One region of the Clostridium swellfunianum genome, then DNA from elsewhere that is predicted to be linked to it. Evidence: a T-box and tRNA genes for the amino acid it is inferred to sense, from the RefSeq annotation. Region 1 holds a T-box; the other holds one or more tRNA genes.
What was found. A T-box is a leader RNA that pairs with one kind of tRNA and senses whether it is charged. The one in region 1 lies ahead of trpS (tryptophan--tRNA ligase), so its partner is inferred to be a tRNA-Trp.
Positions count from the first base shown of each region.

Region 1 (8,582 bases):
ATTTATATAATTAGATATAGATTTTCCTTCAACATCTTTAAAAAGTGTTCTCAGATAGTTTGTTGAAAATCTCATTTCATTAGCTATAACCTCCAATGAAAGTAAAGGGTCGGTATAATTATCTCTTATATATTTCTTTACATTTTCAATAACATCATTTTTTCTGTTTGCTTTCTTTTCTTTTTGCTGATTGATTACATTGGTGAATAACTCAAAAAAATAACGTTTGACTTCTTCAATAGTTTCGTAGTCAGATATGTTATTTGTAAATCCTCTTATGTCTATATAGGCATTTTCTTTTCCCAACTGATAAATATTGTTTATAACCTTTTGTGAGTTGATACCAAACTTAGTGATTGAAATCACAATATCGCTATAAGACATTTTAAATATTGTATTGAACAGCTTTTCTAAATCTTCTTTTACATCGTCAATATTACCTAGCTTAACCGCCTTAAAAATAGACTCCTCTATGGCCTCGTCATATTTGGCAGAATTTATTATACCTTCAGTTATCTTTTCGTTAAACAATATTGATTTTTGGCCGTATTTAAATCGATACTGACTGCAATCTTGAGCTGTTTTATAAGATACAGCTAGCTTTTCTGGTGTACTAACTCTTTTTCCTATAGCTACAGATAAGGAAGTACTGAAATTTTTAAGAAGCTCTGATTGACTTTCTTGAATTAGTGTTATTAATTTTGCAGATACAGCTTCTTCCGATTTATCCCTAGTTTTTATTATTAGACATATTTCATTCTCTTCCATACCTATAACTTCACCCTCAAAGTACCTTTTTGATATAACCATGAGTTCCTCGCACAAACTGCTTTTTAACACATTAATCTCATCGCTACTTTTTGTTTTAAGCAATCCCTTATAATAATCTATCTTATATACAATAGCGATTAAGTTTTCACCTTCGGTCCTAAAACCAGCTTCCTCTAGCTTCTCCTTAAAACCTTCAAGTTCTGTTACTGTATTTAAAAGCAGCCCCTTAAGAAGCTGTTTCTTTATAAAACTTAAATCTTTATCTGAAAGCTTACCAAAGGATATAGGCTCATTCATAAGCCTCTCTATAACTCTAGTTACATATTCCATTTCATTCTTTGATTCTTCATCAACTCCAAGCTCAGTACTTAAGTCGTTGTCAACATTTAAATAACGCTTCACTGAACTCACGGTATTAGCAATTGGTGTGTATATTCTTTTTGATGAAAACACAGAAAAGGCTACACCAAAAATGAATAAAATTATAAATGTTGAAATTAAAATTTTAAGCATTCCTTTAATACTTCCCATGAAAGTTTCATACTTCACTATATTTAATAAAAATAAGCCCAGTTCTTCACTATATCTGTAAGTTACAATGGATGGCTTGCCACTTATATTTGATAAAAAACTTCCTGTTTTGTTTTCAGCCTTCAGTATTATTCCTACATAATCGAGCCTAGATACATCCTGTAGAAATGTACCCCTGTTGGAGCTTAATACTATTTGTCCTTTTGTATTTACAGCTATTAAATTATAGTCTTTTTCTGATATGTTTTCAAAATAGGCTTGTACTGCATCAGCATCTAAGTTTAAAACTATCGCTCCATAGGGTGTGCCGTCTGCGTCTGCTTTGGTATTAGATAAAATTATTGTAAGCACATTTTTCTTATATTCTGTTCCGTTTATAGGTACAGTTATCTGTCGTGGAATAAACTTAGTGCTCATTGATTCGCTGGTATCTCTAATTATGTTAGCTATATCGCTATCATAAAATAAAGAATAATAGGAGGTGTTACCGTCTGAAGAGTATATCATTTTAGTATTTCGGTTGTATACATATACAGATTGAACTGATGGAATCATAGTTGCAGCTTGTTTTATTTTTAAATATCGTGTAGAAACCAGCTGCGAGTCATCATTGGAAGCAAACATCAAATTATAAACCTGCTCGTCCAAATACAGCTGATATATGTAAGATCTAGCCCATCCAAGAGTATACTGCGTATAATATTCTCCTTGATTTATAAACTTTTCTGATACTGTATTTGACTGATCTATCATTTGCTGCTTATAACCTTCATATAATACAAGCATTGAAGTTAGTAGCATAAGAAATATGAGAAAAACATAGGAAAGCATTAATTTATGAAAAGTATTTTTAGGTCGTATTTTCCGTCTAAATCGTAAATATACGTTCTGCATTAAATCCCCCCATGATTTAAAAGCCTCACGAAAACCTTTACAAAGACTTCTAAAAACTAATTTATGTAGATATTATTGCCCCATAAAATCATACTATAATTATATTAGTTAACTGAAAACATTTCAATAAATAAAAATAGTGTTCCTCGTGGAGCCTAATATTTTTATTATCTCCTAACGAGTACACTATTATTAAAGCAACTGCTTTGCCAATCTATTTGGTTAAAAGCGTATTATTATTGGTTATAATCTAAATTTCCTTCTTGCTTAGCCAGTTTATTAACAGGAATCCAAGTGCAAGAGCTAATAGTGAAGTAACTATTGACATACCTGAAGGCACTCCTGGGAATACAGGCAATAGTGAACCTAAAACAAAACCTATAATAAGCATATAAGTTTTGCTTGGATGCTTCTCTAAAAGTTTCTCGATAGTTTTAGCAGTTCCTAATGTTCCCAATGCAACACCCAATCCTAATGGAATTAAGAATGGAATATTTCTAGTATTAATAGCATTCAAGGTAACATTATATAATCCTAATACATAAAGCATAAAGGAGGCACTTATTCCAGGTAAAATTAGCGCTATAGCTATAACAATTCCACCTATGAAAAGAAAGATTATACTTAATAAGTCCTGTCTAGTTGCCAAAGTAGTTGTAGCACTTGGCTCCCAAGCCATTACAAGAACTATTACTAATCCTACCACAAAATAAATCCAGTCGGTCTTGCTTCTAGTTCCTGATGCTGCCTTCTTAAATAAGACAGGCAATCCTCCAAATATAACTCCAATAAAGAAAAATCCCATAATAAAAGGATATTTTGTAGTTACATTTTCAAGAAGCCTGCTGAATAAAGCTATACCAACAAGACCTCCAAATCCAATTTCTAAAAGTATAACAATGTGCTTTCTCCAGTTACTAAAGAATGAACTTACAGCATGTATTAAATCATCATAAACTCCTAGTATTACCGCCATAGTACCACCGCTTACACCAGGTACTAGTGTAGCTATACCTATAGCTAAGCCTTTTAAAAAGTTAACTAAATATTTCATTTTGACCTCCTATGTAATTAAAGACTCATAGTATATTTTCACACAAATTTGATTATAACCTTTTTTAAATATCATTTCTACATATTATTCCTTAAACTTCTCTAAACAAAATCTTAAGAAGCCTAATTAGATTTTAATTTCCTTCTATCCTTTACTAATATTAAGCCTCTAAGACACATTCTAATATCTTTTTAAATTATTATTTGTTCCTTTATTCAAATATTTATATATTCCTATATCATTTTTTTACATCAATTTATAAATATAAAAATCATGCAGCAAATACCTTTGTCTATTAGATTTGCTGCATGACTTACAGATTAATTACTTTTTAATATTGCCTAAATCATAAATATTTATCTAGCTGCAGGGATAAAACCAATTTTTCTCTGCATCTTGGATAATGTTTTGCGAGCTGAATATTCGGCTTTCTGAGCGCCAGTTTTATAGATATTTTCTAGGTATGACTTGTCAGCTAAAATTTCTTTAACCTTCTTTTGAATTGGCTCAAGCTCACCTACTATTGCCTCTCCTACATCATTTTTAAATTGAGCATATCCCTGACCAGCATACTTGTTTTCTATTTCTTTTGGAGTTTGACCTGTTATTGTACTTAATATTGTAATTAAATTTTTAACCCCTGGCTGTTCATCGCTGTATCTAACTTCTCCTACACTGTCAGTTACAGCTCTGCTCACCTTCTTTCTTATAACCTCTGGTGGATCCATAATTAAAATATAGCTGTTTGGATTATCCTCAGACTTTGACATTTTCTTTGTAGGCGTTTGTAAATCCATTATCTTCGCTCCAGTTTGAGCAATGTACGGCTCTGGAATTACAAAGGTTTCACTATATAGTCCATTGAATCTTTGAGCGATGTCACGAGCTAGCTCAAGGTGCTGCTTTTGATCGCTTCCTACTGGCACTAAATCTGTCTGGTACAACAAAATGTCTGCCGCCATAAGCACAGGGTAATTGTATAACCCAGCAGCAATAGATTCTCCATACCTTTGTGACTTATCCTTAAATTGTGTCATTCTGCTCAGCTCACCCATATAGGTATAGCAGTTTAACAGCCATGCTGCTTCAGAGTGCGCTGGAACGTGGGATTGAATAAATATAGTATTTTTCTCTGGAACAATTCCAGCAGCGATATATATAGCCATAACCTCCAAGGTTCTAGCTCTCAAATCCTTCGGCTCCTGTTTTACGGTTATTGCATGCAAATCAACAACACAAAAATAGCAATCATATTCATCTTGAAGCTTTACCCAATTCTTTATAGCTCCTAAATAATTACCTAAAGTTAGTTGCCCAGATGGTTGAATTCCACTGAAAATAACCTTTTTCTTCTCATCCATGCTTAATTCCTCCATTTTAAAAATTTACATTAAAAAAGCCCTAAGGCATTTTACAAGCCTTAGGGCGTAATTTACGCGGTACCACCTAAATTCGAAAAGCATATAGCTTTTCCTCGTTACAGATACAATAATATCCTGCCTTTATAACGTAAGGCTTACGTGAAAGACTACTAAAATTCATCCCCAACCTCTGAGACCCATTCAGCTTAAGCATAAATGCTGCATTTTCACCAACTGCAGCTCTCTGTGAATCTGTTTTTAAACTTACTTGCTTCTCTTCTAACGGCTTTATGCGATTGTCTTTATCTTATAATATTCCCAAATAAAAAGATTGTCAACAATATTATTGACAATCTTTTGAAAAATTATTTACTTGTCTTAGGCCTTCCATAAGCCATGAAGGTTGCAGTATTCTCTTACTGCTAATACTTCTTCATTTATAGCAAAGAAAGCTTCTGGCTTTTCTCCTGGCTTTAAATATTTTCTATATATCTTATTTGCTGTTTGAACCTCTATCCACTCAATATAATGATTTTCAAGCATTGGGTGGTCCACTGATCCAACTTTAATTAATATACCATCTTCTACTTTCTCAGCAACTGGAACATGCTTTTCCTTAGCTGCATCTGTAGTGTTTTCTACCATTAGCTTCATAGGCTGCTTGCAGCAGGTTAAGGTTCCACCAGAAGCATGAATTACTTCTACCATGTTTCCGCAGATCTCGCATTTAAAAACTTGTTTTAGTTCTGTCATAACCAATTCCCCCTATACATTAAATAAAAATTTAACCACCTTTATATTATAATATATAAAGATGGCTAAATATTACTTTAGTTCCATTGTTTAAATTTTGTTTACTATTTAAATATTTACTTCTACAGTATGATCTCCTGCTTCCATGTATGGTATTATGCTGTCTTCAAGAAGCTTCCCATCAAGATAGATTTCTTTTTTATCTCCTCTTTTAATCTCAATGTGATATGAACAATCACCTTTTTGATAGTAAATTTGGTAGCCTTTCCACTCCTCAGGGATTACTGGTTCAACAGTGAAGCCTTTATTGCCTTTCATCTTTAGTCCAAGTATCCCTTCAATGCCAACCCTATACATCCAGCCTGAAGCTCCAGTATACCAGCTCCAGCCTCCTCTGCCTTCATGTCCTTCAGTAGCATATACATCTGCAGTCATAACATAAGGCTCAACCTTGTATCTTTCATAATCAAGATGAGATTTAGCATGGTTTATAGGATTAATCATGTGGTAAATCTTCCACGCCTTATGACCGTATCCAAGTTTAGCAAGAGCCAGAACCACCCAAGTTGAAGCATGGGTGTACTGCCCTCCATTTTCTCTAACACCCGGCACATAACCTTTGATGTATCCAGGCTCAAGCTTTGAATTATTAAAGGCTGGGGTTAATAAAAGCACCATTCCTTTATCTTCTTTAACTAGGTGTCTTTCTAAAGCTTCCATAGCCTCCTCAACACGCGAGCGTCTTCCAGCTCCAGATATTACAGCCCAGGATTGAGACAAGGAATCTATCTGGCATTCATCATTTTCCATAGACCCTAGAGGAGTTCCATCGTCAAAGTAAGCTCTTCTGTACCAACCGCCATCCCAAGCATTCTTTTCAAGATTCTCTCCAATGAACTCTTTCATCTCCTCATATTTAACTTCTCTTTCCTTGTCACCTTTATAACTGCACAGTTCTTTAAAGTTATCCAAAATGCTGTAAAGGAACCATCCGAGCCATACGCTCTCGCCCTTGCCTTCATTTCCTACTGTACTCATACCATCATTCCAGTCTCCGCTGCCCATTAAAGGTATGTTGTGTTTTCCAAACTTTAAGGAAATTTCTATAGCTTTTATACAGTGCTCATAAATGGTTCCGCTCTTGTCTGATGGTGGACTGATTTTATATCTTTCATCCTCCCCTTCTCTTAAAGGTTCGTCTTCAAGGTAGCCAACCACTTCGTCTAAGATACTATAGTCACCTGTAGTCTTTACGTAATCTATAGTTACATAAGGCAGCCATAAAAGGTCATCTGAAAATCTTGTTCTAATACCACTGTTGACAACAGGATGCCACCAGTGCTGAACATCTCCTTCAACAAACTGCCTCGAAGCACTGTGGAGTATCTGCTCCTTTGTGTATTCAGGGTTTAGATAGCCTATAGCCATAACATCCTGAAGCTGATCTCTAAAACCTATTGCTCCACCTGACTGATAGAATGCTGTTCTAGACCAATATCTGCAGGATAAAGTTTGATACATAAGCCACCCATTAAGCATAATATCCATGGTTTTGTCAGGTGTTTTGACTTGAATTCTGTGCAACAAGCTCTTCCAGAAGTTTTTAACTTCTATAAGCTTTTCTTCAACTCTTTCTATATTGCTAAACTCCTTAGAAATTTCTTTAATTTTATCTAAGCTTTCATTTTGACCAAGCATAACTATAAGGTGCGCTACTTCATCTGGTGCCATGGTTATCTTTGCATTGGAGGCAAGACAAGGGTCGTAGCCTGCACCAACTTCATTTGATAACATTTTATATTTTAATGCCCGAGGAGTATTAGCGTCTCCATTTCTTCCTAAAAATTCAATTCTATTACCTGTATAGGACTCCTCACTCCCTCCTGCTATCCTAAGATAAGCATAAGCTCTTCCAAAGTGTTCGCTATATGGATTTTGTGCGTAAATAAAGTTTTTATCTTCGTCCAGGTAGCTAGATATATATTGAGCTGTTTGCTGTGGAACTACACCTAAAACTAACTGTGCATAATAGGTTAATGATAATTTTCTCTCCTGCTTGCTATTGTTCTTTAGGTTTATTAAACAAAGCTTAACACTTTCATCCATAGGAGCAAAAACAGTCATCTCTCCAACTATTCCATGAGCCTGGTGTTTAAAGTTTGAATAGCCATAGCCATGCTCAATGATATATTCTCCACTTCCTCTTAAAGGCTTAGGAGTTATACCCCAAAGCTCCCCTGTCACTTCATCTCTTAAATATAAGGCTTCAGTAGGAGGATCAGTTACAGGATCGTTTGACCATGGAGTAATTTTGTTTTCTCTGCTGTTTTTGTACCAGGTATAGCTGCTTCCACTTTCTGAAATATGGAAACCAAACTGTCCATTAGATATAACATTAATCCAAGGTGCAGGCGTGTTTCTATTTTCTTTAAGAATTATAGTATATTGATCATTTTCTGTATCGAAACCACCAAGTCCGTTAAAGTATTCTAGTTCCAAATGCGGGAAGCTGTGTTGAACTATATCGTAGCTTTGCTCTTTTATGTCCATTAGTTCTCTAGTTTCCTGTGTTTCTTCACTTCCACTAAGCTGATGCATTAGGCTTCCCTTCTCTGAATCAATAACAAGTCTGGCTATAGACATTATAAATTCAACATCTTCTATCGCCATGCTTCCTTTACTGTGAAGGAATACACCTCCAGGCTTGTTTTGCTTATCTCTTGCATGGCTTGAAGATATCAAATCTCTAATTGCATCCTGCAGCGGCTGTGTATACAGCGTGTTTTGAAGATTTATTACAACTAAATCTATTTTTAAACCCTTATTGCTTAAATACTCATGCGCTTGAAGTGCCTGTCTTACCAAGTCCATATCTTCTTCTTTTCTCACAACTACAAGAAGTATTGGCAAGTCACCTGAAATTCCATAGGGCCATAAAGCAGACTGAGACTTTTTAATGTTCTTAATAAATTCTGCTCTGCTTTTTAAATTAGTATTGATAAATAGAATTTTAGAAGCCATATGTTGATACAAATTTGCTTGAGTAGATTTTACACCCAAGTATTTCATCTCAACCTGCGTTTGAGTCCAAGCAAGCTCAAATACTCTATCAACATTGTGCATTTCACTGTATTTTCTTCCAAGCTCAATAGCCTCTTCTCTAGTGTCCGCAACAGCTGTAGTATACGCAATTTTAACGGTTTCACCAGATTTAATCT
Region 1 covers NZ_JAMOFV010000006.1:4,411,973-4,420,554, forward strand. Annotated here, with positions in the region: gene NBE98_RS20940 (helix-turn-helix domain-containing protein) at 1-2,196, opposite strand, end outside; gene NBE98_RS20945 (DUF368 domain-containing protein) at 2,447-3,250, opposite strand; gene trpS (tryptophan--tRNA ligase) at 3,607-4,611, opposite strand; T-box leader at 4,669-4,903, opposite strand; gene NBE98_RS20955 (desulfoferrodoxin) at 4,990-5,364, opposite strand; gene NBE98_RS20960 (glycoside hydrolase family 94 protein) at 5,473-8,582, opposite strand, start outside.

Region 2 (8,582 bases), 1.1 Mb from region 1:
TTCCCTCTAAGACCTGAAATCAAAATAGTAAAAAGCAGTGATATATCTATAAAAAATAAGCAAATTGACTTGATGGAAGAACTTGGACTAGTTATTGAAGGAGTTCAATATGATGTTCCCGAATTTGCTAAATAACTTTTTAAATGAGAAAATAGCTTGTGAATCATTAATCACAAGCTATTTTCTCATACATTTTTTATTTCATAAAATCAGGCTTTGGCATTACAAACAGGTGTGGTTCTTGTAGAAAATCCTGAACTATTCTTAATGCTTCTCCAAATCTTTGATAATGCACAACTTCTCTTTCCCTTAAAAACTTTAAAGGCTCAATTACGTCTGGATCATCTGCCATGTTTAATAGCCACTCATAGGTTGCTCTGGCCTTTTGCTCTGCAGCTAAATCCTCAGTAAGATCCACAATTGGATTACCTTTTACTTGAATATAGGCTGCATTAAAAGGTATTCCTGTAGGGTTTGAAGGATATACTCCTCTATCATGATCAACATAGTAAGCATCTAAACCAGCTTTTTTTATTTCTTCAAGGCTTGCTCCTCTGACTAGTTGATTAACTATAGATCCAACAATTTCAAGGTGAGCAAGTTCTTCTGTTCCAATATCATTTAAAGTCGCAATAGCTTGAGGGGTAACCATAGAAAATCTTTGACTTAAATATCTAATGGAAGCTGCTAATTCTCCATCTGGTCCACCATATTGAGTAATTATAAGCTTTGCCATTGCAGGATTTGGGTTTTTTATTTTAACAGGATATTCTAATATCTTGTCGTAAGTCCACATACATTACTTCTCCTTTCCTTAGAGCTTATAGTTAGCTTCATATTCCCATGGCCATGGCTCTTGTATCCACTCCCATGGATATGTGCTAAGTGAATCGTCCTGATCCATCATATCAAAGCATTTGTCATACTCTTCCTTAAGCATTCTCAGTTGTTTTGCATAAGAGTTGCGTTTTGCCAAAGCTTCGCGATCTGTAGGATGAGTATTAAGATATAACTGGAGATCTTCCAGCATAAAATGGGCTGCAGCTATTTGTCTTTTTAATTCCATTTTGCTCATGCTATCTCTCATAATCGTATCCCCTCCTCTAATCGCAATCATGTGGCATGTTGGCTTTGTGCTTCTTTACCATTGCCTCATAAACTGCTTGGGGCTCATAAGGCGGTTCGAATGGACTATAAAGCTCTGGAAAGGCAGTTCCTCTTTTTAAAGCCTCAATAGGTCTGAAAAGTTCACACATCTTCTGATATGGAACATATGCAGCTGCTAGTCTTACATTCTTAATTACTGTCTCCTGCGGTATGCAGTTCATCTTAGGCATGCAATTTGCATTTGCATCGTACATTTCGTTTTCGGGCTTTTGAATATAAGCCATTTGGATATTTTCCTCCTTAAAAGTTGCTTACACAATATCAATATATGAATGGGTCATAAATCTGTTACAAAGTGAAAAAAAAAAGAGGAAAGCTCTTGCCTTCCTCTTTTCTGTATTCTGCTATCTTAACTGTTTTAAAACTATCACCGATAGCTTCTATTTTTCTAATAAATCTATCCCAAGATGCTATTATCTTTGACCTAATTTTAAATTCGGTACTGCATTTAAATTAAGCTCAGCAGTTCTTCCATTAATATATTCGAAATACGCCGCACTACCGATCATAGCAGCATTATCTGTGCATAAAATTGGAGAAGGGAATAGTACTTTAATAGCATTTTTTTCGCCTTCACTTATAAGTGCCTGCCTTAATGTTGAGTTAGAAGCCACTCCGCCTGCGATTGCTATTTTATCAACCTTCTTTAATCTGCAGGTTTTTATTACATTATCTACAAGTACATCTACTAAAGCCTTTTGGAAGGAAGCAGCAACATCTGCTTTGTTTATTTCCTGCCCTGTCATTTCCATCTTGTTTAAATAATTTAGTACTGCAGACTTAAGTCCACTAAAGGAAAAATCTAAAGTATCATCATGGAAATTTGCTCGTGGAAATTTAATAGCTTCAGGATTTCCTTCCTTAGAAAGCTTATCAATCTTAGGACCACCAGGATAGCCAAGACCTATAGCTCTAGCAACCTTATCGTAAGCTTCACCCGCTGCATCATCTCTAGTTTGCCCGATAACCTCAAACTCTCCAAAATCTTTCATATGAACAATAAATGTATGCCCTCCTGATACAACTAGACAGACAAATGGAGGCTTTAAATCCTTATGCTCAATAAAATTAGCACAAATATGTCCTTCTATATGATTAACTCCAATAAGAGGCTTTCCTATAGCATAAGCTAATGATTTTGCATACTGCATTCCAACAAGCAAAGCACCTACAAGACCTGGCCCATAAGTCACACCAACCGCATCAATTTCGTCAAAAGTTACGTTTGCTTTTTCTATTGCCTCCTGAACTACAGCACTAATTACTTCAATGTGTTTTCTTGAAGCAACCTCAGGCACAACTCCCCCAAATTTTGTATGAATATCAATTTGTGACGCTATTATATTAGAAAGAACTTCTCTTCCATTGACTACTACAGCTGCAGATGTTTCATCACAGCTTGTTTCTATTGAAAGTATCTTTATATCTTTCATTTCTTTTACCTCAACTCTCATGAATATTAACTAGACTTTATTATACACAAAAACCTGTGTTATAATCAAATAGATAAGAAGATATCTTCTTATCTTCTTAAATTTTTAACTTTTTAACTTTTTATATTTTTATATTTTTATATTCTTTTATTCTTATGTTCTTATATTCTTATATTTTTGTATAAATAATTATATAGTTTCTTCTTATCTAGTGCATGTATTAAAAAGGAGATAGTTATGACTCACAACTATGCAAAGGTTATTGTAAAAGGTTCTCCAATTTCGAAATCAAACTTTAAGCTCTTTAATGTCCAAGGGCGAGCAATACTTCCATATAATTCTGGAAAGTATCACGATAGATATGCTCTTTATGAAGAGGAAATAGCATATGAGGCAAGATCTCAAAACCCTAGTACTGTATTGTCTGAAGCTCTTATTGCAGTACTTAAGGTTTACTACAAAAGCAGCAAGAGACATCCTGATACTAATAATATAACAAAAAGTATTTTTGACGGAATCGAAAAAAGTGGTCTAATAGTTAACGATGCGCAAATCAGACGGCTAATCATAGAGGAATTTTATGATTCAGAAAACCCTAGGTTTGAACTTGAGCTTTTTGGCGAGAGTTCCTATTCAATGGAGTACAAAATAATTTCAAAGGAAGTTAATGATAATCCCATTGAATATGCTCCCCCCAGCAACAAAAAAAAACCAATTATAAAAAATATCAGTAAAGCATCTAAAAAAAATAATGATTTTCTTTGTGAAATTTGCGGTAAGGGAATATCTAAGGAAAGCTCTGTTTCTGCAAATGGGGGCAAAATGATTATATGTAAAACCTGTTTTAAAAAATTGTTTTAAAAATAGCAGAGAAACTATTGCTTCTCTGCTATTTCCTCTTTAATATATAAAGCTGCACTTTGCCCTGCCTTTATGCCTTCGCCAGTAACATCTTCTCTATAGTCATGGATATAAAGTACATCTCCACAAGCAAAAATCCCCTCTATATTGGTCTGCATATTATCATCAACTATAGCGCCGCCATCTGCACTAGAAAGCAGTACACCTGCCTTTACTGAAATTTCATTTTCAGGGAGAAAATTAGCTGAAATAAGTATAGTATCACAACTTATATTTTCCTCTGTATTTGTAATTGGTATATTGTTTTCATCACTTTTTGCAACAACAACCCCTTGAACTCTTTCTTTTCCCTTAATATCTATAACTGTATATCCTAGTTTCAAAGGTATGTTAAATATATCTAAGCACTGCTCAATATTTTTTTCCGTTCCAACAGCATGTTTTAGCGGCTCTACTACAGCTTTAACTATAGCTCCTTCCAAGGTTAGTCTTTTAGCCATTACTAACCCTAAATCTCCTGACCCAATAATCAATACCTGTTTTCCTGGCAAATAACCTTCCAAATTCACAAACTTCTGAGCAGAAGCAGCAGTAAATATTCCAGCAGTTCTACTTCCTAGAATATTAATAGCTCCTCTAGGCATCTCTCTAGATCCCATAGCTAGAATAATTGCCTTTGCTTTATATTCCTTTATCCCTTCTTCAGTGACTGTAGTAATAATTTTATCTTTATTAACATCTATAACTAAGCAATTTAATTTAAACTCTATATTATGTTCCTTTATCTTATCAACATATATTTGTATAACTTCAGGTCCTGTTAAGGCTTCATCAATTAAAGGATATGAAAAATCAGCATCAATATAGTTGCTTAATGAACCTCCAAGCTGTTCCTCTCTCTCCAATAGTAAAATACTATTTACACCTTCTTCTTTTGCTTTAATAGCAGCAGAAAGTCCTGCAATTCCTCCACCTATAATAACTAAATCGTAATTGATCATATAAATGCTTCATCCTTTCTGTACAAGCATCTAAGTTTATCTTTGTGCTACTATTTTACCACATCAATTAAAAAAGAGCCAAAATTTCTTGGCTCTTTTAAACAATTAATTTTACATACCTCTAGCCCATTTACCTGATACAGGATAGGAGTAGTCATTTCCATTAAGAACATTAACTATAGCAATTATAGGCATAACCACAGCTAATATTCCTATTACAATAAAACCTAAAAGTCCTATCAGCACAAAAGTTAAGATACCTGAAACTATTCCCCCAATAACCAATAGTATTTGAAACATAAGTGCTTCTTTCGCTTGTGTTTTAATATACTCATCACTAGCTACAAGCATAATAACAAGCGGAATCAAAATTGGCGCAGCAAGAAAAACCCCGCCATGACATAGAGCAGCTAAAAGCTTTTGCTCTGTAGTTAACATAATACATACCCCCATACAAATTATTTCTTTATAATAGCATATTCAATTATAGGTTATATTCTCATACTTTATGTCTAGTTATATAATAATTATTTCTTTTTTCTGTTAGCAAACTCATTAATCCCAATTTTAAATAATAAAAAGGATACAAAAAAAGGTATGAAATTATACATTATAGGAAATATCAGCTCTTCTATTTTATTTGTACTCCTATATGATTTGATTAAAAAAATTGCACTAAATACTAATCCCAAAACTCCTACCACTATTAAAATTACTGGGTACTTTCTTAGCCCTCTAACTGGAGCAGGTATCTTTTCAGGACCTGCAAAACATCCTGGGTTTGCTGCGTTATTCTTAAGTTCATCTATATCTTTCATTTGTTTTTCTAATTCATTTTCTTCTCTATTGGAATCGCTCATCCTTGATCTCCTCTCACTTATCGTATTTTTATTGTATCATAACTTAGATCAGTTAGACATATCACTTTATTAAAATTTTGTATGCATCATAAATTTTTTTCAAAAAAAGAGTTGCTTTTTTCTAAATGGTATTATATAATAATTCTTGTCTTAGGGGTATAGCTCAGTTGGCAGAGTAGCGGTCTCCAAAACCGTTGGCCTAGGTTCGAGTCCTAGTACCCCTGCCAAAGCAAAGCTTGTGAATCAAAATTCACAAGCTTTTTTATTTTTTGTAAAGTATTTATTGGCTATATTCGTTAACTAAATATGATAAATTTTCCTCATTTTGCTTCTATGTTTTCTATAAGAATATTTGTTACAACAACTGAATTTTCGGTAAAAAGATACTAACTGTTGTACTGCATGAAATAACACTAATTAAAACAAAAACAGCTAGTTGATAAATTTGTATCAACTAGCTGTTTTTATATATTATTATTTAATTATTTTTTTAACTCTTTTTTCCCAGTAATTTCTGACTTAGTATCATCTGCTTTGTCAGCAATTGTGAAAGTCTTTTCAGCTTCTTCGTTTAAGAAGTATACATTTCCATCAATTTTTTGATTTACTAGCTTAAAGTTCTTTCCTGCTATATAAAGGTCTCCTTTGAAAGTTCCGTGCTCAAGGCTACCAAAATTGCTGTTGAAAGTAAGCTTTGGTGCTGCTAAATTAAACTTTCCTGTTACTTTTTTGTTTTCATCTTGAGTATATAAACCAATTTTACGTTGGAATGTTTCTTCACCAGTCTTAGCATCCTTCTTACCATTTTTGAAGTCACCATCTACTACTAGCTCTTTATCAAAAGTTAAATCCTTTAATGTTGCTATAATCCATTTTCCATCTTTGCTTATAGCTTTTTCAAATGCAGCGTTTGTATCTACTATTGAAGCTGTTGTAACAGCATCAGCTTTCTTAGTATCTGTTGCAGCTGGTTTTTGCGCAGCAGGCGTAGCAGCTGGTTCTGCCTTCTTACCACAGCCTACGAATGCAGTTGTTGCTAATGCTACTGTTAATGATAATACTAATGCTTTTGTTCTCATTGTTGAGTCCCCCTAATAAGTTTTTTATTTCTTATGTACAAGCTAATTATAACATATTGATAAAAAACTAACAAGATTTATTTCGTATTTTGTTAAAAATATATTTTTCTCGTCTTTTATTGGAAAATTCATAATTCTATCTTTTGCATCTGTAAAATAAGTCCTAAGTTTTATCAATAAAAAAGCTAGTAGATTAATTTATCTACCAGCTTTTTATCGATGCTGCTTATTTCTTTAATTGTTTAACACCACTTATAGTTGATGCAGGGTTACCTTCCTTATCGGCAATTGTAAAGGTCTTTTCAGCTTCTTCATTTAAGAAATACAGATTTCCTTTTATTTGTTGGTTTACTAACTTAAAGTTCTTTCCTGCTACATAAACATCACCTACGAAAGTTCCATGTTCAAGACTTCCGTATATGCTGTTGAAAGTGATCTTAGGAGCTGTTAATGTAAATCTAGCAGTTACGTTTTTCTTGTCATCCTGGGTATATAGACCTATCTTACGCTGATATAATTCTTCCCCTGTCTTTTGATCCTTCTTTCCACTTTTAAAATCACCATCTACAACCAATTCCTTGTCAAAGGTTAAATCCTTTAAGGTTGCAATTATCCATGTTCCATTTTTGCTTATAGCCTTTTCAAAAGCTGCGTTGTCGTTTACTACTGAAGCTGTAGTTTTTACATCTGTGCTTTGGTTTGATGGCTTTTGTACTGAAGGTGCCGGAGGCTGTTGTGTCTGCTGCTTTCCACAACCTATAATACCTGTTGATGTTAGTGCCAATGCCAATGATAATGCTAATGCTTTTGTTTTCATAGTTGACTCCCCTTAATCTTTTATATAATTTTTTATTATTCCTGGTCTTTAGAATCATTTCCTTCCACACCGCAGGTACTTTCAAATTTATTATTCGACCAAGACATTTCATCTATACTATCTGCTTGCTTAATATTAAAAGCACTTGTACCCTTAATTTTCCCATTTTCTATATTTTTATTCTCATTTCTTCTTCTGTTCATTAAATGCCCTCCTTACTTGCCTTTTATATTGTGATATACGTAAATTTAGTCTTACCTTTATATAATAAAAATATTTATATAACTATGTTATATAAGTTATACAGAAAGTAGATAATAAAATATAAACTAAAAGTGCAACAGACATCTAACCGCAAGGTAATACAACTGCTAGGATTGAATTCTTCTTTCCTAATTTTATTAATGAAAGGAGCCTAATTTATGCAAATTAAAGGAAAAACAGGAGAAAAAGTTAAGATTTCAGGTGTATATAGGAACAACTACGGAAAGCAGATTACACTTATTAAAAACGATATTTTCCCAGCTTGCCCTCAAGAAGGTAAAGATATAGAATGGCAGCTGCAGTAAAGAAAAAGTACCTGCCAGGTAAACCTGACAGGTACTAATTTATTACTAGTTATTATTTTTTAATTGTTATTGAAGCTGAGCTATTGTCTTGAGCTTGATTTGTTATTTGGATTTTTAGCCCGAGCTTAGGTAATTTTACTCCTAATGATGGTAACTCTGGGTTGGTGTAATCTTTTCTATCGTCAAAGCTTGGCTCTGAGTATCTATTTGTGTCTATAACTGTTCTAGCAGCTGGAGCATAGTAAATATCTACACTTGAATCTTTATCTTTACTGAAAGCTGCATCATGCATATGATATCTTCCACTGCTAGCTATTACAGGTTTCTTTGAAGCATCATCAAAATACCAGTATTGATTCTTCTGATCTGCATCAACTACGCTTAAATATCCTTCACCAGGGTGAACTCCGCCCCAGTTGTCAGTAAAGTAATTGTCGACATACCAAACTACCATACCTGGATCATAAGCGAAAGCTTGTCCCAATGTACCCACGTGTGCAAGGCCTGTATCAACACCGTGATGATTTCTCCATTCTACTAAATAATAATGTGGTGCATAAACAGTTCCTGTGTTCTTTTCAAAACCGTTTAATGCAAACTTATCAGTACCTTCAGCATCATCTGATAAAATAGTTGTGTCGCCAGCAAGTACTTGGATATCATCAACGTACCAGCCCGCACCAAAGCTATATGCATCTGTTTCATACTCTAACTTTACTTCTATCTTCTTACCAGCAAAATTACTTAAATCAAATGATGCATCTACCCAGCCATTCGATGCTCCAGTTATTCCAT
Region 2 covers NZ_JAMOFV010000006.1:3,333,546-3,342,127, reverse strand. Annotated here, with positions in the region: gene NBE98_RS15760 (HD-GYP domain-containing protein) at 1-135, shown strand, start outside; gene NBE98_RS15755 (manganese catalase family protein) at 197-796, opposite strand; gene NBE98_RS15750 (spore coat protein CotJB) at 815-1,087, opposite strand; gene NBE98_RS15745 (spore coat associated protein CotJA) at 1,104-1,391, opposite strand; gene tsaD (tRNA (adenosine(37)-N6)-threonylcarbamoyltransferase complex transferase subunit TsaD) at 1,581-2,600, opposite strand; gene NBE98_RS15735 (RusA family crossover junction endodeoxyribonuclease) at 2,838-3,461, shown strand; gene NBE98_RS15730 (NAD(P)/FAD-dependent oxidoreductase) at 3,476-4,462, opposite strand; gene NBE98_RS15725 (DUF4870 domain-containing protein) at 4,574-4,900, opposite strand; gene NBE98_RS15720 (hypothetical protein) at 4,990-5,322, opposite strand; tRNA gene NBE98_RS15715 (tRNA-Trp) at 5,475-5,549, shown strand; gene NBE98_RS15710 (hypothetical protein) at 5,805-6,401, opposite strand; gene NBE98_RS15705 (hypothetical protein) at 6,628-7,218, opposite strand; gene NBE98_RS15700 (hypothetical protein) at 7,254-7,421, opposite strand; gene NBE98_RS15695 (hypothetical protein) at 7,641-7,787, shown strand; gene NBE98_RS15690 (immune inhibitor A domain-containing protein) at 7,840-8,582, opposite strand, start outside.
Region 2: it encodes a tRNA-Trp, which carries the amino acid that the T-box ahead of trpS (tryptophan--tRNA ligase) is inferred to sense. The anticodon was not compared.